Regions from separate parts of the Actinomadura sp. NPDC023710 genome, predicted to be linked through region 2. Evidence: riboswitches for the same ligand, from Rfam matches in the RefSeq annotation. Region 2 holds a riboswitch; each other region holds the start of a gene.

Region 1 (10,065 bases), on a different contig from region 2:
CGCTGCGGGCGGCCGGCGTGCTGCTCGGGGGCGCCCGGCACCTCGCCCTCGTCCCGGACGGCCCCGCCGAGCGCGTGCCCTGGCCGTCCCCGCTGCTCCCCGCGCTGCCCGGCCTGATCGAACGGTACGAGGCGCGGTCGATCGCCGTCCTGGCGAGCGGCGACCCCATGTTCTACGGGATCGGCTCCACCCTCGCCGAGTTGGTCGGCCCGCGGCGGCTGCGGGTGCTGCCGCACCCGTCGTCGGCGTCGCTGGCGTGCGCGCGCCTCGGCTGGCCGCTGGAGCGGGTCGAGGTCGTCAGCCTCGTCGGGCGTCCGGCGGAGACGCTGAACGCCGCCGTCGCGCCCGGCCGCCGCGTCCTGGTCCTCGGCGCGGGGCGGCAGGCCCCGGCGGTCGTGGCGGCGCTGCTCACCGGGCGCGGGTTCGGCCCCAGCCGGATGACCGTCCTGTGCGACCTGGGGGCGGAGACCGAGACGGCGGCGCACGGCGTCGCGTCCCACTGGACCGACCCCGCGGCCTCGGCGCTCGCGGTCGTGGCCGTCGAGTGCGTGCCCGGCCCGGACGCCGCCCCGCTGCCGCGCGCCGCCGGTCTGCCCGACGACGCCTTCGAGCACGACGGGCAGATCACCAAGCGCGAGGTCCGGGCGGTGACGCTGTCGCGCCTCGGGCCGCTGCCCGGCGAGCTGCTGTGGGACGTCGGCGCCGGGTCCGGCAGCGTCGCGATCGAGTGGGCGCGGGCGCACCCGTCGTGCGCGGCGGTGGCCGTCGAGAGCCGCCCGGAGCGGGCGGAGCGGATCGGCCGCAACGCCGGGGCGCTCGGGGTCCCGGGCGTCCGCGTCGTGGCGGGCCGCGCGCCGGACGCCCTGGAGGGCCTGCCGCCGCCCGACGCGGTCTTCGTCGGCGGCGGGCTCACCGTCCCCGGCCTGCTGGAACGCTGCTGGGACGCGCTCCGGCCCGGCGGGCGCCTCGTCGCCAACGCCGTCACCCTCGAATCGGAGGCCAGGGTCGCCGAGCTCCGCCGGACCCACGGCGGCGAACTGGTCCGCCTCGGTGTCGAGCGCGCCGCCCCGCTCGGCGGGTTCACGGGCTGGCGCCCCGCGATGCCCGTCACCGTCTGGACGACGCGGAAGGACATCCTGTGACGGTGTACTTCGTCGGCGCGGGCCCCGGCGCCGCGGACCTCATCACCGTGCGCGGCCTGCGGGTGCTGGAGTCCGCGCCGGTCTGCCTGTACGCGGGGTCGCTGGTGCCGGCCGAGCTGCTGGAGGCGTGCCCGCCCGGCGCCCGGCTCGTCGACACCGCGAACATGACGCTGGACGGGATCGTCGCCGAGCTGACCGCCGCCCACGGGGACGGCCTGGACGTCGCGCGGCTGCACTCGGGCGACCCGTCGGTGTTCAGCGCGGTCGCCGAGCAGATGCGCCGCCTCGACGCGGCGGGCGTGCCGTACGAGGTCGTCCCCGGCGTCCCGGCGTTCGCGGCCGCGGCGGCCTCGCTCGGGCGGGAGCTGACCGTCCCCGGCGTCGGCCAGACCGTGATCCTGACCCGGACGGCCGTCCGCGCCACCCCGATGCCGGACGGCGAGGACCTCGCCACCCTCGGCGCGAGCGGCGCCACGATGGTGCTGCACCTGGCCGTCCAGCGCATCGAGGAGGTCGCCGCCGAGCTGCTGCCCCGCTACGGCGCGGACTGCCCGGTCGCCGTCGTGGCCCGCGCCAGCCGCCCGGACGAGCTGGTCCTGCGCGGCACGCTCGCCGACATCGCCGCCCTGGTGCGCGAGGCCGGAGTGCGGCGCACCGCGGTGATCGTCGTCGGGCGGGTCCTCACCGCGTCGGCGTTCCCCGACAGCCACCTCTACAGCGCCGGGCGGGACCGGGCGTGCGGCGCGTCCTGATCCTCGGCGGGACGGCCGAGGCCCGCGCGCTCGCGGCCCGGCTGACCGGTGTGCACGTCGTCTCCTCGCTCGCCGGGAGGGTGTCCGACCCGCGCCTGCCCGCCGGCGAGGTCCACATCGGCGGGTTCGGCGGCGCCGAAGGGCTCGCCACGTGGCTGCGCGAGCACCGGATCGACCGTCTCGTCGACGCGACGCACCCGTTCGCGGAGCGGATGAGCGCCTCCGCCGCGCGCGCGTCCCGGCTGACGGGCGTGCCGCTGCTCGCGCTGCGCCGCCCCGGCTGGGACGAGGAGGACGGCGACGACTGGCGGCGCGTCCCGTCCCTGCCGGCCGCCGCCGCCGCGCTGCCGGACGGCGCCCGCGCGTTCCTCACCACCGGCCGCCGCAGCATCCCGGTGTTCGCCGCGCGGACCGGTGTGTGGTTCCTCGCCCGGTCGGTGGACCCGCCGGAACCGCCCGTCCCGTCCCACGTGCACGTCCTGCTGGCGCGCGGCCCCTACACCGTGGACGGCGAGCGCGCCCTGATCCGCGAGCACCGCCTGGACGTCCTGGTCACCAAGGACAGCGGCGGCGCGATGACCCGCGCGAAGCTCACCGCCGCCCGCGAGGCCGGGGTGCCGGTCGTGATGGTCGACCGCCCGGCACTCCCCGGGAGCGTCCGGGCGACGGACGACGTGGCGGCCGCGGCGGCCTGGGCTCAGGGGTAGCGGCGCGGGGTGTAGACGACGCCCCGCTCGGTCACCCGGGTGGCGGACGACCCGACGATGAGCAGGCAGCGCATGTCGACCCGCTCGGGGTCCAGCTTGCCGAGCGTCGTCACCGTCACGGTCTCCTCCGGCCCGCCGACGTCCCGCCCGATCACCACCGGGGTCTCGGGGGAGCGGTGCTCGAGCAGCAGGTCGCGCGCCGCCGGGAGCTGGTGCCTGCGCCGGCTCGACGAGGGGTTGTAGAGGGCCAGCACCAGGTCGGCCTCGGCGGCGGCCGCGAGCCGCCGCCGCACCACGTCCCACGGCTTGAGGATGTCCGACAGCGACAGGACGCAGAAGTCGTGCCCGAGGGGCGCGCCCGCCCGGGCGGCCACGGCCTGCGCCGCCGTCAGGCCCGGCACGACCTGCACCGGCACGTCCGCGAACGCGTCCGCGTCCGCGGCCTCCAGCACGGCCGTCGCCATCGCGAACACCCCGGGATCGCCGGACGAGACGACGGCGACGCGGGCCCCGTCCCGCGCGAGCGCCAGCGCGTGCCGGGCCCGGTCGGCCTCCACCCGGTTGCCGGACCCGTGCCGCCGCTGCCTCGGGTTCGGCGGCACCCGTTCCAGGTAGGGGCCGTAGCCGACGAGGTCGGTCGCGGACGCCAGGACGTCCTGCGCCTCCGGGGTCAGCCACGGCCGCCCCGCCGGCCCGAGCCCGACGACCCACACCCCGCCGGCCCCTTCCGGCCGTACCGGGGGAGAAGCCGCGAACGAGCGCTCCGCCGGGCTCGTCAGCAGCGCGAGCGACATGTAGGGCACGTCCGCCGGATCGACGTCGGCGAGCGGGAGGACGCGCTGCCGGTCGGTGGCGGCCCGCTCGACGTACCAGCCGTCGCCGAGCCGTCCCGCGTCCTCGAAGGCCTGCCTGACCTTGGGGAACGTCCGGCCGAGCTTGAGGACCGCCGCCGCGTCCGCGGTGCGCAGGCGCGCGGCCAGCTCCTCGCCGGGCAGCGTCCCCGGCAGGACGGTCAGCGTCTCCTCCCGCTCCACCAGCGGGCGCCCCGCCGCCGCCGACGCGGCGCTCAGCGACGTCACGCCCGGCACCACCTCGGCCGGGTAGTGCGGCGCGAGCCGCTTGTGCAGGTGCATGTACGACCCGTAGAACAGGGGATCGCCCTCGCTCAGCACCACGACCGTCCGCCCCGCGTCGAGGTGCGCGGCGAGCCGGGCGGCGCAGTCGGCGTAGAAGTCCTCCAGCGCCCCCTGGTACCCGCCGGGGTGGTCGGTCGTCTCCGTCGTCACCGGGTAGACGAGCTGCTCCTCGATCCGTCCGTCCCGCAGGTACGGTTCGGCGATCGCCCGGGCGATGCTGCGGCCGTGCCGCGCGCAGTGGAAGGCGACCACGTCCGCCTCGCCGATCAGCCGCGCCGCCTTCACCGTGACCAGCTCCGGGTCGCCGGGCCCGACGCCCACGCCGAACAGCCGTCCCGCCATCACTCCGCCTCACTGGCGATGGCGTTGACCGCCGCCGCCGTCATCGCGCTGCCGCCGCGCCGCCCGCGCACCACCAGATGGTCCAGGCCGCTCGCGGCGAGCGCCTCCTTGGACTCGGCCGCCCCGATGAACCCGACCGGGATCCCGAGGACCGCCGCCGGGCGCGGCGCGCCCTCCTCCACCAGTTCCATCAGCCGGAACAGCGCGGTCGGCGCGTTCCCGATCGCGACGACCGCGCCGCCGAGCCGGTCGCGCCACAGCTCCAGCGCCGCCGCGCTGCGCGTGGTGCCGAGCCGCTCGGCCAGCTCGGGCACGCCCGGGTCGCCCAGGGCGCACACGACCTCGTTGCCGGCGGGCAGCCGCGCGCGGGTCACGCCGGACGCGACCATCCGCGCGTCGCACAGCACCGGCGCGCCGGCCAGCAGCGCCGCCCGCGCCCGCGCCACCACCCCCGGCGACCAGGCGAGATCCTCGACGAGGTCGGTCATGCCGCAGGCATGGATCATGCGGACCGCGACCCGCGCCACGTCGTCCGGCAGTCCCGACAGGTCGGCCTCCGCGCGGATCGTCGCGAACGACCGCCGGTAGATCTCGGCGCCGTCCCGGACGTAATCGGTCACTGCCGTCCCTCCGCCGTCCTCAGCACGACCGGGCCGCGGGGCATCCCGCAGCGCCGCTCGCATCCCGTCCAGTGGACGGGGGTCTCCGGCGCGCGGGCCAGGCCGTCCACGAAGCGCCGCGCCTCGTCCTGCACGTCGCCGCGCGACTTGGCGCACCCGGGGCTGCCGGTGCAGGCCGTCACGCCCACCCACGGCGACGCGGGATCGGTCGCGAAGCCCGCCGCCGCAAGCGCCGCGGCCGCACGGCGCGCCCCGTCCCGGTCCAGGTCCACCAGCACCACGCTGCGCCACGGCGTCACCCGCACCCCGCGCGCGACTCCGGCGAGCGCCTCGGCCTGCGCGCCGGACAGCCGGCCGAGCGGGGGCACGACCTCCAGCGCGGCGAGCCCGTCCCGCTGCGCGACGATCCCGGCGTGCGGCGGAGCGGGGTCGGGGCGCGGCGGCGTCTCCCGCACGGCCGCGCCCAGCCGCTCCGCGACGAGCCGCGCGCCGTCCGGCACCTCCGCGAGCCTCCAGGCGTCGCCCCGGATCTCCAGGAACGCCTCCGCCGCCGCGAGCAGCGCCGCGACGGGATCGCCCGGGACGGGTCCGAGGGACGTCCCGGCCAGCCGCAGGCCGCGGGCGGTGTGGGCCGCGTCGGCGTCCAGCGCGGCCATGTCGCCGGTGCCGTCGTCGAGCGCGAACAGGAACCGCCCCGGCAGCCGGGCCAGACCCGGACGCGCGCAGAGCCCCTCGTCCAGCGCCCTGACCAGCGGATCCGTGGCGATGACGCCGCGCGGACCGCGCCCGCCGAGCGGGGACGCGACGATGTTGCGCACCCGCTCGTGGGTCGCCGACGGCAGCAGCCCGGCGGCCTCCAGCCGGGCCGCGAGGGCCGCGGTGTCGCGGACGCCGCGCACCTGGAGGTTGCCGCGGGACGTGAGTTCGATCACGTCCCGTCCCAGCGTGCGGGCGGCGGCGCCGAGCACCGCGAGCTGCGCGGCGGACACCGCGCCGCCAGGGACGCGGACGCGCGCCAGCGGCCCGTCGGCGGCGTCGTGGGTGCGCAGTGCCCCGGGGCACGCGTCGGCACGGGCTCTGACATTCGGCACGGGGAGGATGTTAACCACAGTTTGCAGGGCGACCGCGCTGCCGTACTCTTCTGCTCAGACGATGGCAATGGGAGGAAGCCGGTGCGAATCCGGCGCGGTCCCGCCACTGTGACCGGGGAGCGAACCCCGCTGTAGGCCACTGTCCGCAGGGACGGGAAGGCCGGGGCGAGCATCGATCCGGGAGCCAGGAGACTCCTGCCGTCGCGACACCCGCGACCGGGGCGAGGACCCCAGGGGGAGGATGCGCCGTGCCCGAGCACAGCCGCACGGTCCTGTTGCTGTCGACGTCCGACACCGACCTGCTGAGCGCCCGCGCTTCCGGCGCCGCCTACCGGCTCGGCAACCCGGCGCGGCTCACCGCCGCCGACCTGCCCGAGCTGACCGAGGGCGCCGACCTCGTCGTGGTGCGGCTGCTCGGCGGGCGGCGCGCCTGGGAGGACGGTCTCGACGCGCTGCTCGCGGGCCCCCGGCCGGTCGTCGTCCTCGGCGGCGAGCAGGCCCCCGACGCCGAGCTGATGGAGCTGTCCACGGTCAGCGGCGGGGTGTGCGCCGAGGCGCACGCCTACCTCGCGCACGGCGGACCCGCCAACCTCGCCGAGCTGCACGCGTTCCTGTCCGACACCGTGCTGCTGACCGGGCGCGGCTTCGCGCCGCCGGCCCCGACGCCGACCTGGGGACGGCTCGACCGGGCCGCCCGCGACGGCGACGGGCCCGTGGTCGGCGTGCTCTACTACCGCGCCCACCACGTGGCGGGCAACACCGCGTTCGTCGAGGCGCTCTGCGCGGCCGTGGAGGACGCGGGCGGGCGCGCCATGCCGGTGTTCTGCTCGTCGCTGCGCACCGCCGAGCCCGAGCTGCTGGACACCCTGCGCCAGGCGGACGCGCTGGTGGTGACCGTGCTCGCGGCGGGCGGGTCACGGCCCGCGACGGCCGGGGCGGGCGGCGACGACGAGGCGTGGGACGTGGGCGCCCTCGCCGCGCTGGATGTCCCGATCCTGCAGGGCCTCTGCCTCACCACGAGCCGGTCCGACTGGGAGGGCGGCGACGAAGGGCTGTCCCCGCTGGACGCGGCGTCGCAGGTCGCGATCCCCGAGTTCGACGGGCGGATCATCACCGTCCCGTTCTCGTTCAAGGAGGTCGGCCGGGACGGGCTCACCGTCTACGCCGCCGACCCCGAACGGGCCGCGCGGGTCGCCGGGATCGCCGTCCGGCACGGCCGGCTCCGCCACACCCCGGCCGCCGGGCGCCGCCTCGTCGTGATGCTGTCGGCCTACCCGACCAAGCACGCCCGCGTCGGGAACGCCGTCGGCCTCGACACCCCGGCGAGCACCGTCCGGCTGCTGGCCCGGCTCCGGGACGCCGGGTACGACCTGGGGGAGGGCTTTCCCGGCGTCGACGAGCAGGACGGCGACGCCCTCGTCCACGCCCTCATCGCGGCGGGCGGCCAGGACGAGGACTGGCTCACCGAGGAGCAGCTCGCCGGCAACCCCGTCCGTATCTCCGCCGCGTCCTACGAGCGCTGGTACCGAACCCTGCCCGCCGATCTGCGCGAGGGGATGGAGCGGCACTGGGGCCCGCCGCCGGGGGAGTTGTTCGTCCAGGACGGCGACATCGTCCTCGCCGCGCTCCGCGCGGGCAACCTCGTCGTCATGGTGCAGCCGCCGCGCGGCTTCGGGCAGAACCCCATCGCGATCTACCACGACCCCGACCTGCCGCCGAGCCACCACTACCTGGCGGCGTACCGGTGGCTGTCGGACGAGTTCGGCGCGCACGCGATCGTCCACGTCGGCAAGCACGGCAACCTTGAGTGGCTGCCCGGCAAGGCGGCGGGCATGTCGGCGTCGTGCGGCACCGACGCGGCGCTCGGCGACGTCCCGCTGATCTACCCGTTCCTTGTCAACGACCCCGGCGAGGGGACGCAGGCCAAGCGCCGCGCGCACGCCGTCCTCGTGGACCACATGGTCCCGCCGATGGCCCGTGCCGAGACCTACGGCGACATCGCCCGCCTCGAACAGCTCCTCGACGAGCACGCGACGATCGCCGCGATGGACCCGGCGAAGCTGCCCGCGATCCGCGCGCAGATCTGGACGCTCATCCAGGCCGCCAGGCTCGACCACGACCTCGGCCTCGACGACCGCCCGCACGACACCGAGTTCGACGACTTCCTCCTGCACGTCGACGGCTGGCTGTGCGAGGTGAAGGACGCGCAGATCCGCGACGGCCTGCACGTCCTCGGCCAGGCGCCCACCGGCGCGACCCGCGTCGACCTGGTGCTGGCCATGCTCCGCGCACGCCAGATGTGGTCGGGGCGCGAGACGCTGCCCGGCCTGCGGGAGGCGCTCGGGCTCAGCGAGGCCGGCGGCGAGGCGCTCGCCGACGTGGACGCCGCCGAGGCCGCGGCCCGCGCCCTCGTCCAGGCCATGGAGGACGCCGGCTGGGCCGTGGACGCGGCCCGGGAGACCGCCCGGGACGTCCCGGCGGAGCACCGCGAAGCCGTGACGCGCGTCCTGGAGTTCGCCGCCGCCGAGATCGTCCCGCGCCTGGCCCGGACGTCCGACGAGCTCGACCACGTCCTGCACGCCCTGGACGGCGGCTACGTCCCCGCGGGCCCGAGCGGGTCGCCGCTGCGCGGCCTCGTCAACGTCCTGCCGACCGGTCGCAACTTCTACTCGGTCGACCCGCGCGCCGTCCCGAGCCGCCTCGCCTGGGAGACCGGGCAGGCGATGGCCGACTCGCTCCTGGAGCGCTACCGCGCCGACCACGGGGAGTGGCCGCGCTCGGTCGGGCTGTCGGTGTGGGGGACGAGCGCGATGCGCACGGCGGGCGACGACGTGGCCGAGGTCCTCGCGCTGCTCGGCGTCCGCCCGGCCTGGGACGAGGCGTCCCGCCGCGTCACGGCGCTGGAGCCGGTGCCGCTCGCCGAGCTCGCCCGGCCGCGCATCGACGTGACCGTCCGCATCAGCGGCTTCTTCCGGGACGCGTTCCCGCACGTCGTCGCCATGCTGGACGACGCCGTCCGGCTCGTCGCGGGGCTGGACGAGCCCGACGCCGACAATCACGTCCGCGCCCACGTGCGGTCCGACCGGGACCGGCACGGCGACGAGCGCCGCGCGACCCTGCGCGTGTTCGGGTCCGCGCCCGGCGCCTACGGGGCCGGGCTGCTGCCGCTCATCGACAGCCGCAACTGGCGTGACGACGCCGACCTCGCCGAGGTGTACGCGGTGTGGGGCGGCCACGCCTACGGCCGCGACCTCGACGGGGTGCCCGCCCGCGCCGACATGGAGAGCGCCTACCGGCGGATCGCCGTCGCCGCCAAGAACGTCGACACCCGCGAGCACGACATCGCCGACTCCGACGACTACTTCCAGTACCACGGCGGAATGATCGCCACCGTCCGCGCGCTGACCGGCCGGGCCCCGGAGGCCTACGTCGGCGACAGCACCCGCCCGGACGCCGTGCGCACCCGCACCCTCTCGGAGGAGACCGCGCGGATCTTCCGGGCCCGCGTCGTGAACCCGCAGTGGCTGGCCGCCATGCGCCGGCACGGCTACAAGGGCGCGTTCGAGCTGGCCGCGACCGTGGACTACCTGTTCGGCTACGACGCCACCACCGGCGTCATGGCCGACTGGATGTACGACCGGATCACCGCCGCCTACGTCCTGGACGAGGAGAACCGCGCCTTCATGGCGGAGTCGAACCCGTGGGCGCTGCACGGCATCGCCGAGCGGCTGCTGGAGGCGGCCGAGCGCGGCATGTGGGAGCACCCCGACCCCGAGGTTCTCCGGGGCCTCCAGGAGGTCTACCTCAAGACGGAGGGCGACCTCGAGGACGACACCAGCCGCTGAGCGGCCTCCGGGGACCCCGCCCAGTGCAGGTGCAGGTAGGAGGCGGTGATCCGGGCGTCGCCGTAACCGTCGCGGCCGTCCCGCCACCGGAACAGCGGCCCGGCCTCGGTGTCCAGCGCGGTCCGGTGGAACTCGTGGCCGCGGAACCGCTCGCCCGGCCGGGTCAGCGGGGACTCCGCCACCGCGACCGCCTCCCGGTAGCCGAGCGTCAGCCGGGACGTCATCCGCGCGCGCCCCGGCACCCGTCCGCACATCGCCCGCCCGTCGAGTTCCTCGCACAGGTAGAGGAGCCCGGCGCATTCGGCGGCGATCGGTCCGGGGAACGCCGCGACCTCGGCGAGCATCGGCGCGTTGGCGGCCAGTTCGGCGGCGTGCACCTCCGGGAAGCCGCCGCCGACGACGAGCGCGGCCGCCCCGTCCGGCAGGGCCT
Region 2 (10,065 bases):
GACGGGATGTTCGCGGGTGTCGGCATGTCGCTGTGGATCGGGCTCCCGCTGATCGGCCTCTACACGGCCCACCGCGTCTGGCGGGCGAGGCTGCCCGGCGACACCCCCGGCGTGCTCGCGAGAACCGTGGGCGACCTGCCGGGACGAGCGCGCCACGTCGCCACCGTCGGCGTCATTCCCGCGGTATGCCTGGCCCTTGTCGGCGGCGCCACGCCATTCGTCTCCCCCGGCGATGGCCGGATCTCGCTGCCCAAGGCACTGTCGAACATCTCGCTCTATCCGAGACTGCGGCCGAAGCCACCGCCGAATGTGGTCGACGACTGGCTCGCCCCCAAGGACGGCGAAAAATTGATGCTCTATTCCGGCATCAGCGAGAGTTGGCCTGTGTCGACCGTCGTGGCGCTCGTTTTCCTCGTGCTGCTGTGGCTGATGCTGTGGAAGGTCGTCTCGGCACTGGAACCGGGGGCGCGCCACGGCACCCTGTACGCGTTCCTCTTCGGCTGGTCGGTCATCGTTCTCACCGGCGCGCTGACCGCGATCTTCCATGCGGCGCTGTCCCGCCTGACGAATGACGGCATCGGCTTCGGGACGCAGGTGACGCTCATCCTGCCCTTCGCGATGCGGTTCGGCGTCGTCTGGGGCTGGCTCGTCGGGCTGGCCGTCGCCTTCTCCTGCCGGAGGAGCGGGCGCCCGGCCTTGGTGGCCGCGCCTACGGACACTCCAGCCGGGACGACGCCTTGAGAAGCCCGGCGTACTTGGACGCCGACACCTTCGTGTAGTGCTGCCTCGCGCACGTCAAACCGTCCAGGAACACGGCCTGGTACCGCGCGACATCGGGAAGGGTGCCGGTGAGCGCGAACAGCCGGTTCCCCGGTGCTCTGATCGACATCCGGTGGCGCCCACCGCCCGCGATGTAGTCGACCTGCACGCTCCACTGGCAGTACGGCCCTTCCCGCCCCGTGGACTTGTCGGGGTGCCCGATGCTCGCCACGATCGCGAGCGTCTCCTTCCTGCCCTTCTCCAGGGTCACCCGCCGCGCCTTGGACCCGACGAAGAACGGGGAGAGCCTCCCGCCCTCGTTCCGCTGGAAGACCGGGCGCGGGCGGGGGCCGTCGATCACGAGGTAGAGCGCGATCTTGTCCCCTCCTCCCGCGGCCTGGTTCGTGACGAGCGCGCCCGACGGCGCCGGACCGCACCGCGGGGCCGCCATCACCGGGCGGACGTCCACGATCTCCACGTCCTCGTTCCGCCGGGTCTCGACGGTGATCTCCCAGCGGGACGAGCCGACGTCGATCGCGCCGTGCGCGGCGAGCCATTCCTCGTCCAGCGAGTCGGGCGGCGCGTCGCGGGCGGAGAGCGCGTTCCCGCCGCCCTTCGGCGCCGGCACGAGGATGTCGTTGCCGGTGTCGAGGTCGTGGTGGATGTCGACGACCCGGATGGCGTCGCCCGCGGACACCGAATCGGCGACCTCACCGGGCGTCAGCCACCCCTCGGCCACCGCCCGGAGCGTGTCCTGGAAATAGGCCGTGGTCACCGCCATGACGATGACGACCAACCAGGCGAACGGCCGCTGATGCCAGGGTCTTCGCGAGGGAGGCCCATGCGCGCTCTTCGGCTGCCTGCGTGAACGCCCCGGCCGAGTGCTCATTCATGCCCGCATCGCTCGCCCACAATGGTGAATTAAGACGATAGCACGCAATTTCGTTCATTCAAGGAAATGTAATCAGCTGGCGGACGGCCTCGGCGGAGTGGAGACGGTCGAAACCCGTGTTGATCTTGTCGAGCGGGAGACGGCCGCTCAGGAGGGCGTCCACGGGGAGGGCGCCGTCGCGGTACAGGGCGATGAAGCGGGGGACGTCCCGCCGGGGGACGCAGGAACCGAGGTAGCTGCCGCGCAGGGTCCGCTCCTCGGCGACGAGGCTGAGAGCGGGCAGGGTCAGCGGCGCGCCGGGGGCGGGGAGGCCGACGGTGACGGTCGTGCCGCCGGGGCGGGTGGCGGCGTAGGCCTGTTCGAGGACGGCGACGACGCCCGTCGTGTCGACGACCTTCTCCGCGCCGCCGGACGTCAGGTCGCGGATCGCCTCGACGGCGTCCGGGCCGCCCGCGACGGGACGGGCGCCGAGGCGCTCGGCGAGGTCGCGCTTGGAGGCGACGACGTCCACGGCGAGGACGGTGGAGGCTCCGGCGGCCTTGGCGGCGAGGACGGCGGACAGGCCGACGCCGCCGAGGCCGAACACGGCGACGGTGTCGCCCGGCGCGACGGCGGCGCTGTGGAGGGCGGCGCCGGCGCCGGTGAGGACCGCGCAGCCGAACAGCGCGGCGACGTCGAAGGGCAGGTCGCGGTCGATCTTCACGGCGGAGCGGGACGAGACGACGGTGTACTCGGAGAACGCCGAGACGCCGAGGTGGTGGTGCGGGCGCGTGCCGTCCGGGGCGCGGAACCGCCGGCCGCCGCCGAGCAGGGTCCCGGCGCCGTTGGCCTGGGCGCCCGGCCCGCAGAGGGCGGGACGTCCGGCGACGCAGCGCTCGCAGTGCCCGCACGCCGGGACGAACGCGAGCACGACGTGGTCGCCGGGCGCGAACTCGGTGCCCGGCCCGGTCTCCACGACCTCGCCCGCGGCCTCGTGCCCGAGGGCCATCGGCAGGGGCCGCGGCCGGGACCCGTTGATGACGGACAGGTCGGAGTGGCAGAGCCCCGCGGCGCCGATCCGGACCAGGAGCTCGCCCTGGCCGGGCGGGTCGAGGCGCAGGTCGGCGATCTCCAGGGGGCGGGACGCGGCGTACGGGGCGGGACGGCCCGACTCGACGAGGACGGCGGCGCGGGTGGCGGTCATGCGGCCAGCAGCTTCTGCATCTCGGAGCGGACCGTTCCGGTGATCTCGACCGGGCGGCGGGTGTCCCGGTCGACGAAGACGTGCACGAAGTGGCCCTCGGCGATGAGCGCGCCGTCCGACCCCCGCAGCATGCCGATCTCCCAGCGGACGCTGGAGCGGCCCAGCTTGCCGACGCGCAGCCCGACGCGGATCGTGTCGGGGAAGGCCGCCTCGGCCTTGTACTCGCAGTGGGACTCGACGCAGAGCGCGATCGAGCCGGAGGCCGCGGGGTCGAAGCCGGCGGTCCGGATCATCCACTCGTTGATGACGGTGTCCATCAGCGAGTAGTGGACGACGTTGTTGACGTGCCCGTAGACGTCGTTGTCCTTCCACCGCGTCGGGACGTTCTCCCAGTACAGGTACTCGCCGGTCATGAGGAGCAGACTAGGGGCGGGGCAGCGGTGGCGCCGCACCGCCCTGGCACAACGGTGACCGTGCAAAATCTCGGCCGGGTGCGTGAGGGCGCACGCCCAACCGCTCGTGCCGAGCGGGTCGCGCGGCCGGCAAGGCGGAAGCGGCGTTCACCAGGCCGCGGGGAAAGGTTCTGAGCACGATCCCGGCCAGGTGAACGCCGCCCCCTCAGCGGCGCCGCGCGGACGCCGCCGTCTATCGGGAGGAGCCCGTGCGGACCGCGTCGAAGCGGGCCTTCACGTCCGTCCAGTTCACGAGCGACCAGAGCTTCTCCACGTAGTCCGGGCGGACGTTGCGGTACTGCAGGTAGTAGGCGTGCTCCCAGGCGTCGAACACCAGCAGCGGCGTCGTGTTCATGCCGATGTTGCCGTGGTGGTCGTAGACCTGCTCGACGACGAGGCGCTCGCCGAGGGGCTCCCATGCGAGGACGCCCCAGCCGGAGCCCTGCACGGTGGAGGTCGCCGCCGTGAGCTGCTTCTGGAACGCCTCGAACGCGCCGAAATGCTCGTCGATGGCCGCCGCCAGTTCGCCGTCCGGGCGGTCGCCGCCGTCCGGCGACAGGTTGTCCCAGAAGATCGAGTGCAGCACGTGGCCGGAGAGGTTGAACGCGAACGTCTTCTCCAGGCCGACCAGCCCGCCGTACTGCTCCTTGTCGCGCGCCTCGGCGAGCTTCTCCAGCGTGTCGTTGGCGCCCTTGACGTAGGCGGCGTGGTGCCGGGAGTGGTGCAGCTCCAGGATCTCGCCGGTGATCGCCGGCTCCAGTGCGGCGTAGTCGTAGGGCAGGTCGGGAAGCGTGTAGTCGGCCATGAGGCCACTATTGCAAATGATTCGCAGTTACGTCCATTGCGCAACACGGACCGGACCCGCCCCCGGTTGCGGGGACGGGTCCGGTCTCGGTGCGGGTCGGGATCTCGGGTGCGGTGGGCTCGGTCGGGGCGCGGTCGGGGGTCAGTGGCGGCGGCGCCCGCCGCCGCGTCCGCGCGACAGCAGTCCTCGGATCTTCGCCTGGGTGCGCGGGTCCCGGGCGAGCCGTTCCGCCCGGGCACGCGCCTTGCGGCCCTGCGGGCTCCGGGCGAACCGCATGATGCGGTCGATGACGGAAGGCATGTTCTTCCTCCTCGGCCTTGTCTTCACGGTTCAACGACTGCCCGTTCCGAAAGGTTCAGAACGCCTCGTCGAGCGCGACGGTCCCCTCGACGCCGATCTGGTAGGCCGAAACGCGGCGCTCGAAGAAGTTGGACAGCTCCTGGACGTCCTGCAACTCCATGAACGCGAACGGGTTGGCGGTGCCGTAGCGGGCGGGCAGGCCGAGCCGGACGAGCCGCTGGTCCGCGACGTACTCGAGGTAGGCGCGCATGTCGTCCGCGCTCATGCCGGGCAGGCCGTCCCCGCACAGGTCGCGGGCGAACGCCAGCTCCGCCTGGACGGCCTCCTCGATCATCCTGGTGACCTGGGCCGTCAGCTCCGCGTCGAACAGGCCGGGTTCCTCCGCCCTTACGGTGTCGACCACGGAGAACGCGAACTCCATGTGCATTGACTCGTCCCGGAAGACCCAGTTCGTCCCGGACGCGAGACCGTTCAGCAGGCCGCGCGACCGGAGCCAGTACACGTAGGCGAACGCGCCGTAGAAGAACAGCCCCTCGATGCAGGCCGCGAAGCAGATGAGGTTCAGCAGGAACGCCCTGCGGTCGGCGGCGCCGCGGAGCTCGTCCAGGGAGCCGAGCGAGTCGATCCAGCGGAAGCAGAACTCCGCCTTGGCCCGGATGGACGGGATGTGCTCGATCGCCGCGAACGCCTTGACGCGCTCGTCCTGATCGGGCAGGTAGGTGTCCAGGAGGGTCAGATAAAACTGTACGTGCACGGCCTCCTCATATAGCTGCCGCGACAGGTAGAGCCGGGCCTCCGGCGCGTTCACGTGCTTGTAGAGGTTGAGCACGAGGTTGTTCGCCACGATCGAGTCGCCGGTGGCGAAGAACGCGACGAGCCGGTTGACGAGGTGCAGCTCGGCGGGCGTGAGCCGTGCGAGGTCCGCCATGTCGGAGGCGAGGTCGACCTCCTCGACCGTCCAGGTGTTGCGGATCGCGGCCCGGTACCGCTCGTAGAAGTCCGGGTAGCGCATCGGCCGCAGCGTCAGGTCCATTCCGGGATCGAGGAGCATGCCCCGCCTTTCCTCTCCCCTGTGCCCTTCCTCTCGCACGGTCACTGGCACGCCTCGCAGGTCTCGGGGTTCTCCAGGGAGCAGACGGCCGCGGCGACCGTCGTCTGCGCGATCCGCGTCGCCGGACGGGACCGCAGGTAGTACGTCGTCTTGAGCCCGGCCCGCCACGCGTAGGCGTACATCGAGGAGAGCTTGCCGATCGTCGGCGTCTCCATGAACAGGTTCAGCGACTGCGACTGGTCGATGTAGGGGGTGCGGGCGGCGGCGAGGTCGATGAGCGCCCTCTGCGGCAGTTCCCAGGCCGTCCGGTAGAGCGACAGCATCTCCTCCGGCAGGTCGACGAGCCCCTGGACGGACCCGTTCGCCTTCTTGACCGCCTCGCGGACGGCCGGCGTCCACAGCCCGAGCGACTTCAGGTCCTCCACCAGGTAGCGGTTGATCTGGAGGAACTCGCCGGACAGAGTCTCGCGCTTGAACAGGTTGGACACCTGCGGCTCGATGCACTCGTAGCAGCCGGCGATGGAGGCGATCGTCGCGGTCGGCGCGATCGCGACGAGCAGCGAGTTGCGCAGGCCGACCTCCGCGACGCGGGCGCGGAGCGCGTCCCAGTCGGCGGGACGGGACGGCGCCGCGTCCGGGAAGTGGTCCAGGTGGAGCAGGCCGCGCGCGGTGCGGGTCGCGGCATAGGCGGGCAGCGGGCCGTGGGCGGCGGCGAGGTCGGCCGACGCGTTGTAGGCGGCCAGCGCGATCTCCTCGGCGACGCGGGTCGACAGCTCGCGCGCCTCGTCGGAGTCGAACGGCAGGCGCAGCGTGAAGAACACGTCCGCGAGGCCCATCACGCCCAGCCCGACCGGGCGCCACTTGCGGTTGGCCGTCTCCGCCTCGGGCGTGGGGTAGAAGCCCCGGTCGATGGTGCGGTCCAGGAACCGGACCGCGGTGCGGACCGTCGACCGGAGCCGCTCCCAGTCGACGCCGGACGGCCCCACGTGCGCGGCCAGGTTCACCGATCCGAGATTGCAGACGGCCGCCTCGCCGTCGCCCGTCACCTCCAGGATCTCCGTGCAGAGGTTGGACAGGTGGACGACCTTGCCCGGCTCGGCGGTCTGGTTGCAGGCGCGGTTGGCGGCGTCCTTGAACGTCATCCAGCCGTTGCCCGTCTCGGCGAGCGTCCGCATCATGCGTCCGTACAGCTTGCGGGCCGGGACCTGGCGGACGAACCGTCCCTCCCGCTCCGCCGCCCGGTAGGCCGCGTCGAACTCGTCGCCCCACAGGTCGACCAGCTCGGGGACCTCCTTGGGGTCGAACAGCGACCACGCCGCGTCGGCCTCGACGCGGCGCATGAACTCGTCCGGGATCCAGTTGGCCAGGTTGAGGTTGTGGGCGCGGCGCGCGTCCTCGCCGGTGTTGTCGCGCAGCTCCAGGAACTCCTCGACGTCGGCGTGCCACGGCTCCAGGTACACGCACGCCGCGCCCTTGCGGCGGCCGCCCTGGTTGACGGCGGCGACGGACGAGTCGAGCGTGCGCAGCCACGGGACGATCCCGTTGGAGTGCCCGTTCGTGCCCCGGATCAGCGAGCCCCGCGACCGCACCCGCGACCAGGAGATGCCGATGCCGCCCGCGTACTTGCTGAGCCGCGCGACCTGGCCGTACCGGTCGTAGATGGACTCCAGCTCGTCGCGCGGCGAGTCGAGCAGGAAGCACGACGAGAGCTGCGGGCGGCGGGCCCCGGAGTTGAAGAGCGTGGGCGAGCTGGGCAGGTACGACAGGGTGCTGAGCAGCGCGTACAGCTCGGCGGCCTCGTCCACGGTCGCGGTGTCGCCCGTGGGGGGTCGGCCCTCCGCACCTTCCGGCCCGACATCGTCGGGGAATTCGCCGGGGAAGACGAGGCCGCAGGCCACCCGGAGGAAGAAGTGCTGCGGCCGTTCCAGGACGAGCCGCGACCGCGGATGCCTGAGCAGGTACCGGTCGTAGACCGTCCGGAGCCCGAAGTACTCGAAGCGGTCGTCGGCCCCGTCGTCGATGAGCGCGTCGAGGGCCACCGCGTTGGCGGCGACGAAGGCGGCCAGGTCGTCCGCCAGGAGGCCCTCCCGGTGCGCGGCGGCGACGGACCCGGCGAACGTCCGGACGCCGGCGGCCGCGGCCTCGTCCCGGATCCGGCCGCCGAGCAGCCGCGCCGCGGCCTTGGAGTACCCGGGATCGGCGGGGATGAGCGCGGCGGCCTCCCCGATCGCGAGGTCCCGCAGGGCCGTCGCGTCCAGCCCGTCCGCGGACCGGACCGCGGCCAGCACCCGTCCGGCCTCGGCGCCCGGTACCCCCTCGCAGGCCGCCTCGACCTCGATGGCGATCTCCGCCGGCGGCGCGGCCAGAACCTGTGTCACGTGCATCTCCCCTCGCATGCCGCCTCGCGGAGGCATGCGAACGGCGCGCGGCGGTCGGCCGCGCTCCGTCCCCGGCCCACCCGCGAGGCCTGGACGTGTCGATCCGGGACGGACCCGGAACCCCGATGAGGCCGGTCTCCCGGTCTCGCGTGCGGGCAGGTCTTCGGACTCGCGGGCACCGCCTCTCCCGAGGCGTCCTACTGGCCGTCGCTTCCCGGGCCGCCGGGCCCAGTGCTCGATGACGGCGGTCGTTCCCGCTCACCGCTGCGGGGCAGTCCCGGATTCCCACCGGGTTCCCTCTCACGCCGCCCCCGCCGCGAGCGGCGGGGGCGGACCAGCACGGGACTGAACCCTACATCTAGTCGACGATCAACGCACAACCCCAAGATGTTGGGCGTGTCGGCGGATGTTCGGGGGCGGCTGGGCAGAGCGCGCCGCGGATGGGACGATGGGGGCCGTCATGAGCCCCCATGCGCCGCAGCCGCTGTTCCGGCCCGCCCGCGCGGTGGTGTTCGCCACCGTGTGCGCGACGCTGGCGACCCTCGGGCACGTCCTGGCGGGCGGCGCGGCGGTGCCGGCCTGGGCGGCGCTCACGGGCTTCGGCGCCGTCCTCGGCGTGACGCTGATGCTGGCGGGCCATGAGCGCTCGCTCGCGACGATCCTGGGCGGGCTCCTCGGCGGGCAGTTCGCCCTGCACACGCTGTTCACCGCGGCGGCCGCGTCCCACCACGCGCCCGAGGCGCACGCCGCCATGACGGGCGCCGTGGAACCCGTCGCGGTCCCCGCCGCCCACGGCGGCAACGGCCTGGTGATGACGCTCGCGCACTGCACGGCCGCGCTGGTGGCCGCGTGGTGGCTGCGGCGCGGCGAGCGGGCCGCGTGGTCGCTCGCCCGGCGGATCGCCGCCCTCGCGGACCGTCCGATCCGGCTGCTACTGGCCCTGCTCGCCGTGGAACCGGCCGAGCCTCCGGCCCGCCCCCTCCGGACGGTGCCCGCGGCGGCCGCCGTCACGGCCACCGGACGCGCCCTGCGGCACCAGGTCGTCCGGCGGGGTCCGCCGCGGCGTTCGAGGGCGCTCGCTCACTCCTGAGCCGGAGCGCCGTACGTCACCGGACGCCGGTTCTCGGCGCCCGGCCATTCCCGTACGTCTCGAACGGAGTTCCGCAATGCGCTTCCTTCCGCATGCCCGGCGCGCCGGCGCCGTCGCGTCCCTCGCCTCCCTGTCCGTGATCGGCCTGGCCGCGGCGGCGTCCGCGCACGTCACGGTCAACCCCAGGACCGCCGAGCAGGGCTCGTACTCCAAGGTCTCGTTCCGCGTGCCGAACGAGCGCGACGACGCCTCCACCACCAAGCTCGTGGTGAACCTGCCGACCGACCACCCGCTGTCGTCGGTGTCGGTCCGGCCGCTGCCCGGCTGGACGGTGAAGGTGGACAAGTCGAGGCTGCCGAAGCCGGTGAAGACCGAGGGCGGCGAGCTGACCGAGGCCGTCACGAAGATCACCTGGAGCGGCGGCAAGATCGAGCCGGGCCGGTTCGAGGAGTTCGACGTCTCGATGGGGCCGCTGCCCACCGACACCGACCAGCTCGTGTTCACGGCCGACCAGACGTACTCCGGCGGCGAGGTCGTCAAGTGGGAGGAGCCCCCGGCCGAAGGGGCCGACGAGCCGGAGCACCCCTCGCCGGTGCTGAAGCTCCTCCCCCAGGGCTCGACGGCGACGACCGGCATGACCGCGCAGGTGAAGCCCGCCGCCGCGACGTCGTCCGCGTCGCCTGACGACGGGACGGCCCGGCTGCTCGGCGGCATCGGCATCGCCGTCGGCGTGGTCGGCATCGCGGTCGGCGCCTACGGCGTGACCCGGGCGCGGAGCCGGGCATGACCCGGGCGGCGCTGCGCGGGGCCGCCGGTGCCGCGGCGTTCGCGGCCGTCCTGGCGACGACCGCGGTCCCGGCGTCGGCGCACACGACGCTGACGTCGGCGAGCCCGGCGAAGGACTCGACGGTCGCGGCCCCGTCCCAGATCGTCCTGACGTACGCCGACCCGGTACGGCTGCCGCGCGTGGTCGTGACCGACGGGTCGCGCAAGCAGTACCAGGCCGGGTCGGCGCAGGCGGTCGACAACAAGGTCACCCAGGCCGTCGGCGGCACGCTGCCCAACGGGAAGTACACCGTGGGGTGGCGCGTCGTCGCGTCGGACGGCCATCCGGTCGAGGGCACCTACACGTTCACCGTGCAGGGCTCGTCCGGG
Region 3 (10,065 bases), on a different contig from region 2:
GTCGTCCAGCGCTGCGCCTGCGGGCACGCCCAGCACTACCCGCGCGAACTGTGCACCCGCTGCGGCGGCACCGACCTGGAGTTCGCCGACGCCTCCGGACGCGGCACCGTCGACTCCTACACCGTCGTGCACCGCCCCCCGTCGCCCGACGTGGAGACCCCCTACGTCGTCGCGCGGGTCCGGCTCGCCGAAGGACCGATCATCCTCACCCACCTCGACGGCCCCGGCCCCTGGACCTGCGACGAACCCGTCCGCCTCGGCTGGCGCCCCCTGCCGGACGGCCGCCACCTGCCCATCTTCACCAAGGACGCCTGATGGACTTCGAACTGACCGAAGAGCAGCGCCTCTTCCGCGACACCCTCCGCGACTTCGTGGACCGCGAGATCCGGCCCGTCGTCCAGGAATGGGAGGCCGCCGACCGGTACCCCACCGAGATCGTCGAGACGATGAAGGACCTCGGCCTGTTCGGGCTGACCGTCCCCGAGGAATACGGCGGCCTCGACGCCGACATGGTCTCCTTCGCCCTCGTCTTCGAGGAGATCTCCAAAGGCTGGATGGGCATCGCCGGCATCCTCGGCAGCCACTCGCTGTCCTGCTGGATGATCGCCCGGCACGGCACGCCCGAGCAGAAGACCCGCTTCCTGCCCGACCTCGCCACCGGCCGCCGCCGCACCGGCATCGGCCTCACCGAGCCCGGCGCCGGCACCGACCTGCAGGGCATCGCCACCACCGCGCGCCGCGACGGCGACCACTACGTGGTCGACGGACGCAAGACCTGGATCACCAACGCCCGGCACGCCAGCCCGCTGCCCATCCTGGCCAAGACCGACCCGTCCGCCTCGCCCCCGCACCGCGGAATGTCCGTCCTCCTCGTCGAGGACGGCTTCGAGGTGCTGCGCGACCTGCCCAAGCTCGGCTACAGGGGCACCGAATCGTGCGAGATCGTGTTCGACGAGGTCCGCGTCCCCGCCGCGAACCTGCTCGGCGGCGTGGAAGGGCGCGGCCTGCAACAAGTGCTGTCCGGGCTGGAGACCGGCCGCATCAACGTCGCCGCCCGATCCCTCGGCATCGCGCAGGCCGCCTACGACGAGGCGCTCGGCTACGCGGCGCAGCGCGAGGCGTTCGGCCGCCCCATCCAGGACTTCCAGGCGATCCAGCTGAAGATCGCCGACATGGCGGTCAAGGTGCAGGCCGCCCGCCTGCTGGTCTACTGGGCCGCGTCGCGCGCCGACGCCGGCGACCGCGTCGACATGCAGGCCGGCATGGCCAAGACCTTCGCCAGCGAGGCCGCCATCGAGTGCGCCCTCACCTCCATGCAGGTCCACGGCGGCTACGGCTACTCCAAGGAGTTCGCCGTCGAACGCCTCTACCGGGACGCACCGCTGATGAGCATCGGCGAGGGCACCAACGACATCATGCGCACCGTCATCGCCAAGGCGCTGACCTCCGGCAAGGAGACCGTGGGGTGAGAAAGACCGCGCTCTACGTCCCCGGCGACCGCCCGGACCGCCTGGCCAAGGCCCTCACCCTCGGCGCCGACGAACTGATCGTCGACCTGGAGGACGCGGTGCCCCTCACCGCGAAGGAGCACACCCGCGCCGCCGTCGCCGCCTGGCTCCGCTCGTTGCCTACGGACCGGCCGCGGATCACCGTCCGCATCAACCCCGGCGAGCTCGGCCACGCCGACGCCCGCGTGGTCGCCGGCCCCGGCCTCGACTGCCTGTGCGCCGCCAAGGTCGACGACGTGGACGACCTGCACGCCCTCGACGCCGTCCTCGCCGACGCGCCCGGCCTCCCCGTCGTCCCGCTGCTGGAGTCCGCCGCGGCGATCCTCGCGGCACCCGAGATCGCCGCCGCGCCACGGGTCGCCGGCCTCCAGCTCGGCGAGGCCGACCTGGCCGCCGACCTCGGCGTCACCCCCGGCCCCGACGAATCCGAGCTGCTCTGGGCCAGGTCCCAGGTGACGGCGGCGTCGGCCGCCGCCGGCCTGCCCCCGCCGCTCGGCCCGGTCTCCACCCAGTTCCGCGACCTTGAGACGTTCCGCACGACCACACTGCGCCTCAAGCGGCTCGGATTCCGCGGCCGCGCCTGCGTCCACCCGGCACAGCTCCCGGTCGTCACGGAGGTCTTCACCCCGACACCGGCCGAGCTGGACCGGGCCCGCTCTCTGCTGGCCCGCTACGAAGCGGCTCTGGCCTCGGGCTCCGCCGTCTTCGTCGGCGACGACGGCCGCCTCGTCGACCAGGCCGTCATCCGCGCCGCCCGCGCCCTGCTCGCCTGACCACCGAGCACTTCTCGGGCGCGCGGGTTGACGCCCTCGCCGCCATGCGTTCCTGTTCGGTCGACGCCTCCGCTGGACGAAGGCGGTGCTTATCTCGACCAATGTGATGCAGTCTGTGTCCCGGCCGTGAGTTCGTAGGCATTGGCCGCCACGGACTGCCGAGATGTCCTCAGTAGTCCAAGAAAAATTTGGAACGATCCTGAGCGCTCTGACCCGGGTAAACATTGTCGAGACGCCGGGATCTGCACCCACGATCCCATGTCTCCCGGATCGGCAGGGCGGAGGTCTCCGCAGCTCAGCCCCGTGATTCGGACTCGGATGCCGACGGCTGTGCGCCCGAGATCGTTTCGGCCATCAATGGTCGTGGCCGCCTTGCCTTCTCTGATCCTCCGTGGACGGTCAGGAGGTAGGGGCGTCTCACTATGAGCGTTCTGCGGGGTGCCTCATCAGAGCCACACCTCGACAAAAACCAGATGAAAGGAGTCGGGCTTTTGCGCGGCTACCTGAACACCTTCCTCCAGTTCACCGCCGCCGCTCTCGTCGTGCTCGTGCTGGGCAAGATCGGGTTCGGTGAGGTCTGGGAGGCTGCCATGGGCATCTTCCCGTCCTGGGGGAGTTTCTTCGCCTTCGCTCTGGTCATGGCGGGCCTCTCCGGCCTCCTCTTTGCCTGGTCGAAGAACAGCTGATCGCACCGCAGGAGTGACTCCTGCATGCGCAGCAACACGGAATGGGGTCCGCGCACTGAGGTGCGCGGGCCCCGTTCTCTTGTCCCAAGCAGCTCACAAGCGAGCCCCGCCGGTCGATGGGACGCCTGTGTCAGGCGAAGGGCGGCGGACCACTTCCGACCAGCGTGATGACGTCGGACCAGACTGCCGAGCCGCCGAGCGTGACCTGTGCTTCGCGGCCGTCTGGAAGTCTCAGCGTCTGGTCGTGAGCGCCGCTGGCGTCGAAGTCGCCGATGGTCGCGGTTCCGGACCACTCCCGCTGCTTGGCGCGCAGATCGACGTAGACCTCGATCTCGGCTCCGTTGCTGCCGATCAGGGTGGCGGGCCCCCGGTAGCGGCTCACGCGTGGATCTTCTCGTCAAGGCCGACGTGGTTCGTCTTCATGAAGACGCACCATAGCGTTCAGGTGGGACGTTCCCGCCCGCACTGCTTCTCAGGGCTCAACGTGGTCCGAGCGGGTTTGTGTATGCCGTCATCCCGGCCGTTAGACTTCAACGTGCGGAAGGTTCGCCCGTGCCTGCGTGGTAGGGGCGTCGTAAGAGGGAACCCGGTGGGAATCCGGGACTGCCCCGCAGCGGTGAGCGGGAACGACCGCCGTCATCGAGCACTGGGCCGCCGGGCCTGGGAAGCGACGGCCAGTAGGACGCACCTACTCAGGTAGGAGCGGTGCCCGCGAGTCCGAAGACCTGCCTTCGCCCGTGCGCCGTCTGGCGTGCGGTGGTCTGCGGCCTCGCGGGAGGGCCGGCGGGCGGCACAGGCGGTTTTCGGCGCCGTGCCGTGCACGTCCCTCCCCGGCTGGCCGCCTTTGGCTCAGCGAGGGAAGCTGCCATGAAAACCACGATCCTCGGTTACCCCCGGATCGGGACGCGCCGCGAGCTCAAGTTCGCCACCGAAGACTTCTGGGCGGGACGCATCGACGCGGCCGCGCTGGAGAAGGCCGGCGCGGACCTGCGCGGCGCCGTCTGGACAGGGCTGCGCGACGCCGGTCTGGACGCAATGCCGTCGAACACCTTCTCCTTCTACGACCAGGTGCTGGACACCAGCGTCCTGGTGGACGCCGTGCCCGAGCGCTATCGGGGCCTGGACGGGCTCGACCGGTACTTCGCCATGGCGCGCGGTGTCCAAGACATCCCGGCGATGGAGATGACCAAGTGGTTCGATACCAACTACCACTACATCGTGCCGGAGCTGGGGCCGGACATGCGGTTCCGACTGCCCGGAGGGGTCACGTCGAAGCCGGTCGCGGAGTACCTGGAGGCCAGAGCCCTCGGTATCGAGACGCGGCCCGTGCTCGTCGGACCGCTGACCTACCTGCTGCTGGCCAAACCCGCGGCGGACGCCCCCGCCGGCTTCCGCCCGCTGGACCTGCTCGACGGGCTGGTGGAGGTGTACGCCGAGTTGCTGGAGCGGCTGGCGGGGGCGGGCACCGAATGGGTGCAGCTGGACGAGCCCGCCCTGGTGGCCGATCGGACCGACGGGGAGGTGGCCGCACTGGCCCGCGCGTACGCGCGCCTCGGTGAGCTCTCCAGCCGGCCGCGCCTGCTGGTGGCGACCTACTTCGGCACGATCGGAGCCGAAGCGCTGCGCGCCCTTGCGTCCTCCCGTGTGGAGGCCGTCGGGCTGGACTTCGTCGCCGGTCCCGGCAATCTGGACGTGCTCGCTTCCGTGGGCGGGCTGCTGCGCAAGACCGTCGTGGCGGGCGTGGTCGACGGCCGCAACATCTGGCGCGCTGACCGGCAGCGGGCCGAGGCCGCCTGCGCCACGCTGCTCGGTCTGGCCGACCAGGTGGTCGTGAGCACCTCCTGCTCACTGCTGCATGTCCCGATCGACCTGGACGCCGAGGACGCGCTCGATCCGGCGGTGCGGGGGCGGTTGGCGTTCGCCCGGCAGAAGGTCGGCGAGGTCGTCGCGCTCGGCGAGGCGCTGGGCGAGGACGCGGCCGGTCCCGCCGCGCAGGTTCCGGCGTCCACCGCCGGGATCGACCACGAGGTCCGGGCTCGCCTGGACACGCTCGGCGGTTCCTCCCGCGGGGACCGCGAAACCCGGTTCGCCGCGCAGCGCGCCTCGCTCGGGCTGCCCGACCTTGCCACCACCACGATCGGCTCCTTCCCCCAGACTCCGGAGGTGCGCAGGGTCCGCGCGGACCGCCGGGCCGGACGCATCTCCGAGGACGACTACAGCCAGGCGATGCAGCAGGAGATCGCCCGCGTCGTCGCGCTGCAAGAGGAACTCGGTCTGGACGTGCTCGTGCACGGCGAGCCCGAACGCAACGACATGGTCCAGTACTTCGCCGAGCAGCTGGACGGCTACGCCGCCACCGAGCACGGATGGGTGCAGTCCTACGGGTCCAGGTACGTGCGGCCGCCGATCCTGCACAGCGACGTCGCTCGTCCCCGTCCGATGACCGTCGCGTGGACCACCTACGCCCAGGGGCTGACGAGCAAGCCGGTCAAGGGCATGCTCACCGGGCCGGTCACCATGCTGGCCTGGTCGTTCGTCCGCGACGACCAGCCCCTGGCCGAGACGGCCCGCCAGGTCGCCCTCGCGCTGCGGGACGAGATCGGCGACCTGGAGTCGGCCGGTATCCGCATCGTCCAGGTCGACGAGCCCGCATTGCGCGAACTGCTTCCCCTGCGTGCGGCCGGCCACGCCGCCTACCTGGACTGGGCCGTCGGAGCCTTCCGCCTGGCGACCTCCGGGGTGGCGGACACCACGCAGATCCACACCCACATGTGCTACTCCGAGTTCGGTGAGATCATCGATGCGATCGGGGCGCTGGACGCCGACGTCACCAGCGTCGAGGCGGCCCGTTCGCACATGGAGCTGGTCGGCGACCTCCGTGCCGCCGGTTACGAGAACGGCATCGGCCCTGGCGTCTACGACATCCACTCGCCCCGCGTCCCCTCGGCCGACGAGATCGAGGAGAACCTGCGGCGCGCGCTGCAGGCCGTCGAGCCCGCCAAGCTCTGGGTCAATCCCGACTGCGGGCTCAAGACCCGCGCTTACCCGGAGACCGAAGCGGCGCTGCGCAACCTGGTGACCGCCGCACGGCGAGTCCGCGAGGACGCCGCCGCGCGCTGAGCCGCGGCCGAACGGCGGCGCACGCCCGGTCAGAAGCCGGCGTGCGCCGCTCCCACCTGTGCCTGACCTGACGCCTCGCGGCGGATCCACTGGAGCAAGGTGGGGTTGTCGACAGTGGTGATGACACTGATCGTGCTGCGGAGGTGGCGGTCGTGGTCCAGCAGGGCCAGAAGGCTCGCGGCCAGGTCCGCGCGGGCGGTGTATCTGCCCTCGGCGTGGCCTTCGACAATGGTGTAGTCGGTGACCGACGGCAGGTGGTAGAGCCCGCTCGGGCGCACGATCGTCCAGTCCAGATCGCTTTCCCGGACGAGCGTCTCCATCCGCCGCATGTCGTCGTACAGCGTCTTGCCGAGGACCCGGGTCACGTAGGGCAGAAGTACCCGGTTGAACAGGATCCCTGCATCGGCGTAGGGCCGCGGGTCGACCCCGGTCGAGCTGACAACGGCGAGCCGGCGCACCCCGTGCTTCCGCATCGCGGCGATGATGTTGGCCACGCCCTGCGAATAGGTGCTGATCGGCTTCTTCCCGGCCGGCACCCCCAGCGTCGACAGGACCGCGTCCTGCTTCTCCACGGAGGCGTGGACGGCATCTCGGTCGAGCACGTCCGCACCGACCACCTCGAGCCGCTCATGGCGCAGGGGGAAGGAGTCCGGCCGCCGGGTGACCGCGGCGACCCGATGCCCGGCGGCGAGGGCCTGGCCGGTGAGCAGGCGGCCGGTGGGGCCGTTGGCTCCGAAGATCGTGACACGCAAGACGACTTGTCCTTTTCGCGGTTGCTAGGAGTGCCGTCGCTCGTCCGGCCGGGCGGGATCCTGGCGAGCCCGCTGTGCCTCGCGCAGGATCGCCCAGGCATCCGCGACCGGGCCCACGTGGGCGAGCTTGTCGGGGTTGCTCATCGTGCTGATCGTCTGGATCCGACCGTCGAGGATGTCGAGGGTCCAGGTGTTGACGACCTTGCCGTCGCGATCGCGGAAGACGGCGCCCGGCTGGCCGTTCACCTGGCGCGGCTCCACGACACCGCCGATCTGGACGAATGACGGGACGAGCACGCCGAGCGCCCGGGCGACGTTGCCCGCACCGAAGATCCCCCTCGCCCACTGCGGGGCCTTGCCGCCGCTGTCGGCGATGATCTGAACGTCGGCGGCGAGCAGGTTCCTGAGCCCGTCGAGGTCGCCCTCGGCGAACGCGTCGAAGAACCGCGTCGCGAGTTCCTCGCGCTCCCCCCGGTCGGCCTCGAACCGGGGCCGCCCCTCGTCCATGTGGCGGCGTGCCCGAACCGCGAGCTGGCGGCATGCGGCCTCCGACCGGCCGACCGCCGAGGCGACCTCGGGGAAGCCGAACCCGAACACCTCGCGCAGCACGAAGACGGCGCGTTCCAGCGGGCTGAGCCGTTCCAGCAGCAGCAGAGCCGCCATCGATACCGAGTCGGCGAGTTCGGCCGAGCGTTCCGGGTCCTGGTAGGGGTCGGTGAGCAGCGGCTCGGGGAACCACGGGCCGACGTACTCCTCCCGCCGGACGCGGGCCGAGCGCAACACGTTGATCGAGAGCCGGGTGACCACGGCCGACAGGAACGCCTTGGCCGACGTGGGCCGGGTCGGCGTGGCGGCATAGCGAATCCAGGTCTCCTGGACGGTGTCCTCGGCCTCGGTCACGGTGCCCAGGATCCGGTAGGAGATCGAGAACAGCAGCGGACGCAGCTCTTCGAACTCCTCGGCCCGGGTCACGCCAGCTCTTCCTTGAAGCCCTGCCGCCAGGACGGGTAGCGCGGCTCCCAGCCGAGTTCCCGCTTGGCCTTGGCGCTTGAGAAGCCCCGCCCCTCGGTCATCATCACCACCGCCTGGTCGCCGGCGAGCAGCCGGGCCAGCCACACCGGGACCCGCCTCGGTCGCTTCGCGCCGGCGCACTCCGCCAGGTAGGGGAGCCACTCGCTCGCCGGGGCCGGGTCGTCGTCGACGATGTTGTACACCCCGCGCGCCTTCTGTTCCACGGCCAGGACCGTGGCACTGGCCGCGTCGTCCAGATGAACCCATGAGCTGTAGCCGGTACCACGCCCCACCAGCGGGTACTGCCGCTTGCGCAGCAGCTCGACCTGGTCGTCGATGGCGCCCGGCCCGTAGAACGCGCCGTACCGCAGGACCGCGCCGCCCGCCTTGAGGACCACGTCCTCCACCCGGCTCAACGCCTTCAAGCCCACGTTCGCGGCCGTCCCCTCGAGCAGGTCCAACGGATCCTCCTCGGTCTTCACCCATCCGCCCTCGCGGATGCCGTTCCACGAGGCGTACCCCTGCGCGACGAAATGGGGCACGCCGGTCGCCTCTGCGGCGGCCAGCAGGTGGTCGGTTCCCTCCGTGCGCAGCCGATTGGTCTTGGCGAACCATCGGTCCGGATGCTTGATGTCGGGCTTGCCGGCGTGCGCCATCGAGATCGCGGTCATCTGGTGCACGACCACGTCCGGCCGTGCGGCCGCCACCGCCTCCCCGACCGCAGCCGCGTCCAGCCCGTCCATCACCACACCGTCCGCGCCCAACCGCTCCAGCAGGTCCAGCTTCGCCCGGCTCGTGGTCGTCGCCGTCACCTGATGGCCCCGTGCCACCAACCGCGGTACCAACCGCTGCCCCAGGACCCCGCTCCCACCAGCCACGAACACTCGCATGACCATCACCTTCCGACGAGATCTCCTGCCTTCGCTACCCGAGACAAATCAGCCCGACTTTCTGTGACATGACGGGCTGACCCATTCTGGGAGCCGGGCCGGCCGTGACGTCGTGAGCGGCTCGATAGCCTCGATCCGGTAGTTGCCGCAGTGCTGGTCGCCGAGGTCCGGCGGTAGCCGATGCGGTCGTGGACGTTCCAGCGCGACCGGTCGTAGCGGTTCCGGTCGCCGCCGACCCCCTAGACGGGGGCGGGGACCTGGTGGATCGGAAACTCGTCGAGCGGGACGACGCCAGGCATCCCGGGCACAGTGGGACCTCCGGGCCGCTTCACGCGCTGGTGGGAGAGGACGGGACCGAAGTGCGGTCCAGCCGCGTCACGGTGCCGCGGTCCCCGTCGACCCGGACCCGGTCGCCGGTGCAGAGCACGCGGGTGGCGCCCTGGGTGTTGACCACGCAGGGCAGGCCGTACTCGCGGGCGACGACCGCGCCATGGGAGACCGAACTGCCGATGTCGGTGACGAGCGCGGCGATCAGGGTGAAGTAGGGCGTCCACCCGACGTCCGTCACGGGGGCGACCAGGACCTCACCGGGCTGCAGTTCCCGAGCCTGCGCGATCGTGGTCGCGACCCGGACGGTCCCCTCGACGACACCGCCGCACGCGGAACGACCGACGATCACACCGCCCTCGACTGGTTCCGGGGGCTTCGGCCGCGTCGGAACGGGCTTGCCGACGCTGACGTCCGGGAAGTCGAGCCGGGCCTGGTACGGAAGCGCCGCCCGGCGCGCCTCGGCGCGGTCGATCAGGTCCCCGGCGTCGTCGGTGCTCAGCAGGTCCGGCAGCTCCGACCGGTCGAAGAAGAACACCAGGTCCGCGTCGGGCAGCCGCCCCGTCGCGGCCAGCTGCTCGCCCAGGAGGCGATAGCCGAGGCCGAGCCGGTGGGCGACCAGGACCATCCGCGACTTGGTGGCCTCGCGTCCGCGTGCCCCGGCCCGCGCGAGCCGGGCCATCACCCGCACCGCCCGGGAAACGCCTTCCGGTGCAGGTGGGACCGTGCGGACGGCGTCGCCGGTGAGAAGGCGGGCCCGGAGCATGGCCTGCATGATCGTGCCGAGCCCTTCCGGGTCGTCCCCCCACGACGGTTCGCGCAGGCACAACTCCCGGTAGCCCCGATGGCCGTGGCGCCGCAGAAACCCGTTGAACGCGCGGCTGGTCGGACCACCGCCTCCGGTCAGCCGGACCACGGCCTCGGCGGCGTCCGGTTCGAGGAACGCCTTGGCTTCCGTCCCGTCCGCGGCCAGCCGGGCCACCACGCCGTCCAACTGC

What was found. Region 2 has a riboswitch for cobalamin ahead of AB0H37_RS20655 (ribonucleoside-diphosphate reductase subunit alpha). Riboswitches for the same ligand answer to the same signal wherever they lie in the genome.
Region 1: another riboswitch for cobalamin. It lies ahead of cobN (cobaltochelatase subunit CobN); the one in region 2 lies ahead of AB0H37_RS20655 (ribonucleoside-diphosphate reductase subunit alpha).
Region 3: another riboswitch for cobalamin. It lies ahead of metE (5-methyltetrahydropteroyltriglutamate--homocysteine S-methyltransferase); the one in region 2 lies ahead of AB0H37_RS20655 (ribonucleoside-diphosphate reductase subunit alpha).

Annotation. Positions count from the first base shown of each region.
Region 1 is NZ_JBFAGB010000042.1:55,174-65,238, reverse strand. Features, by position in the region: gene cbiE (precorrin-6y C5,15-methyltransferase (decarboxylating) subunit CbiE) at 1-1,142, shown strand, start outside; gene cobM (precorrin-4 C(11)-methyltransferase) at 1,139-1,894, shown strand; gene AB0H37_RS36215 (cobalt-precorrin-6A reductase) at 1,879-2,601, shown strand; gene AB0H37_RS36210 (precorrin-2 C(20)-methyltransferase) at 2,592-4,079, opposite strand; gene AB0H37_RS36205 (precorrin-8X methylmutase) at 4,079-4,699, opposite strand; gene AB0H37_RS36200 (precorrin-3B synthase) at 4,696-5,790, opposite strand; cobalamin riboswitch at 5,862-5,985, shown strand; gene cobN (cobaltochelatase subunit CobN) at 6,039-9,635, shown strand; gene AB0H37_RS36190 (cobyrinate a,c-diamide synthase) at 9,590-10,065, opposite strand, start outside.
Region 2 is NZ_JBFAGB010000016.1:181,253-191,317, forward strand. Features, by position in the region: gene AB0H37_RS20620 (hypothetical protein) at 1-741, shown strand, start outside; gene AB0H37_RS20625 (hypothetical protein) at 710-1,534, opposite strand; gene AB0H37_RS20630 (zinc-dependent alcohol dehydrogenase family protein) at 1,710-2,834, opposite strand; gene AB0H37_RS20635 (thioesterase family protein) at 2,831-3,247, opposite strand; gene AB0H37_RS20640 (superoxide dismutase) at 3,480-4,091, opposite strand; gene AB0H37_RS20645 (hypothetical protein) at 4,233-4,391, opposite strand; gene AB0H37_RS20650 (ribonucleotide-diphosphate reductase subunit beta) at 4,447-5,442, opposite strand; gene AB0H37_RS20655 (ribonucleoside-diphosphate reductase subunit alpha) at 5,484-7,820, opposite strand; cobalamin riboswitch at 7,978-8,121, opposite strand; gene AB0H37_RS20660 (MFS transporter) at 8,281-8,910, shown strand; gene AB0H37_RS20665 (YcnI family protein) at 8,987-9,697, shown strand; gene AB0H37_RS20670 (copper resistance CopC family protein) at 9,694-10,065, shown strand, end outside.
Region 3 is NZ_JBFAGB010000006.1:6,751-16,815, reverse strand. Features, by position in the region: gene AB0H37_RS08755 (OB-fold domain-containing protein) at 1-315, shown strand, start outside; gene AB0H37_RS08750 (acyl-CoA dehydrogenase family protein) at 315-1,469, shown strand; gene AB0H37_RS08745 (CoA ester lyase) at 1,466-2,281, shown strand; gene AB0H37_RS08740 (hypothetical protein) at 2,773-2,967, shown strand; gene AB0H37_RS08735 (DUF4873 domain-containing protein) at 3,098-3,349, opposite strand; cobalamin riboswitch at 3,493-3,715, shown strand; gene metE (5-methyltetrahydropteroyltriglutamate--homocysteine S-methyltransferase) at 3,835-6,087, shown strand; gene AB0H37_RS08725 (NAD(P)H-binding protein) at 6,117-6,839, opposite strand; gene AB0H37_RS08720 (RNA polymerase sigma-70 factor) at 6,864-7,811, opposite strand; gene AB0H37_RS08715 (NAD(P)-dependent oxidoreductase) at 7,808-8,740, opposite strand; gene AB0H37_RS08710 (PEP/pyruvate-binding domain-containing protein) at 9,069-10,065, opposite strand, start outside.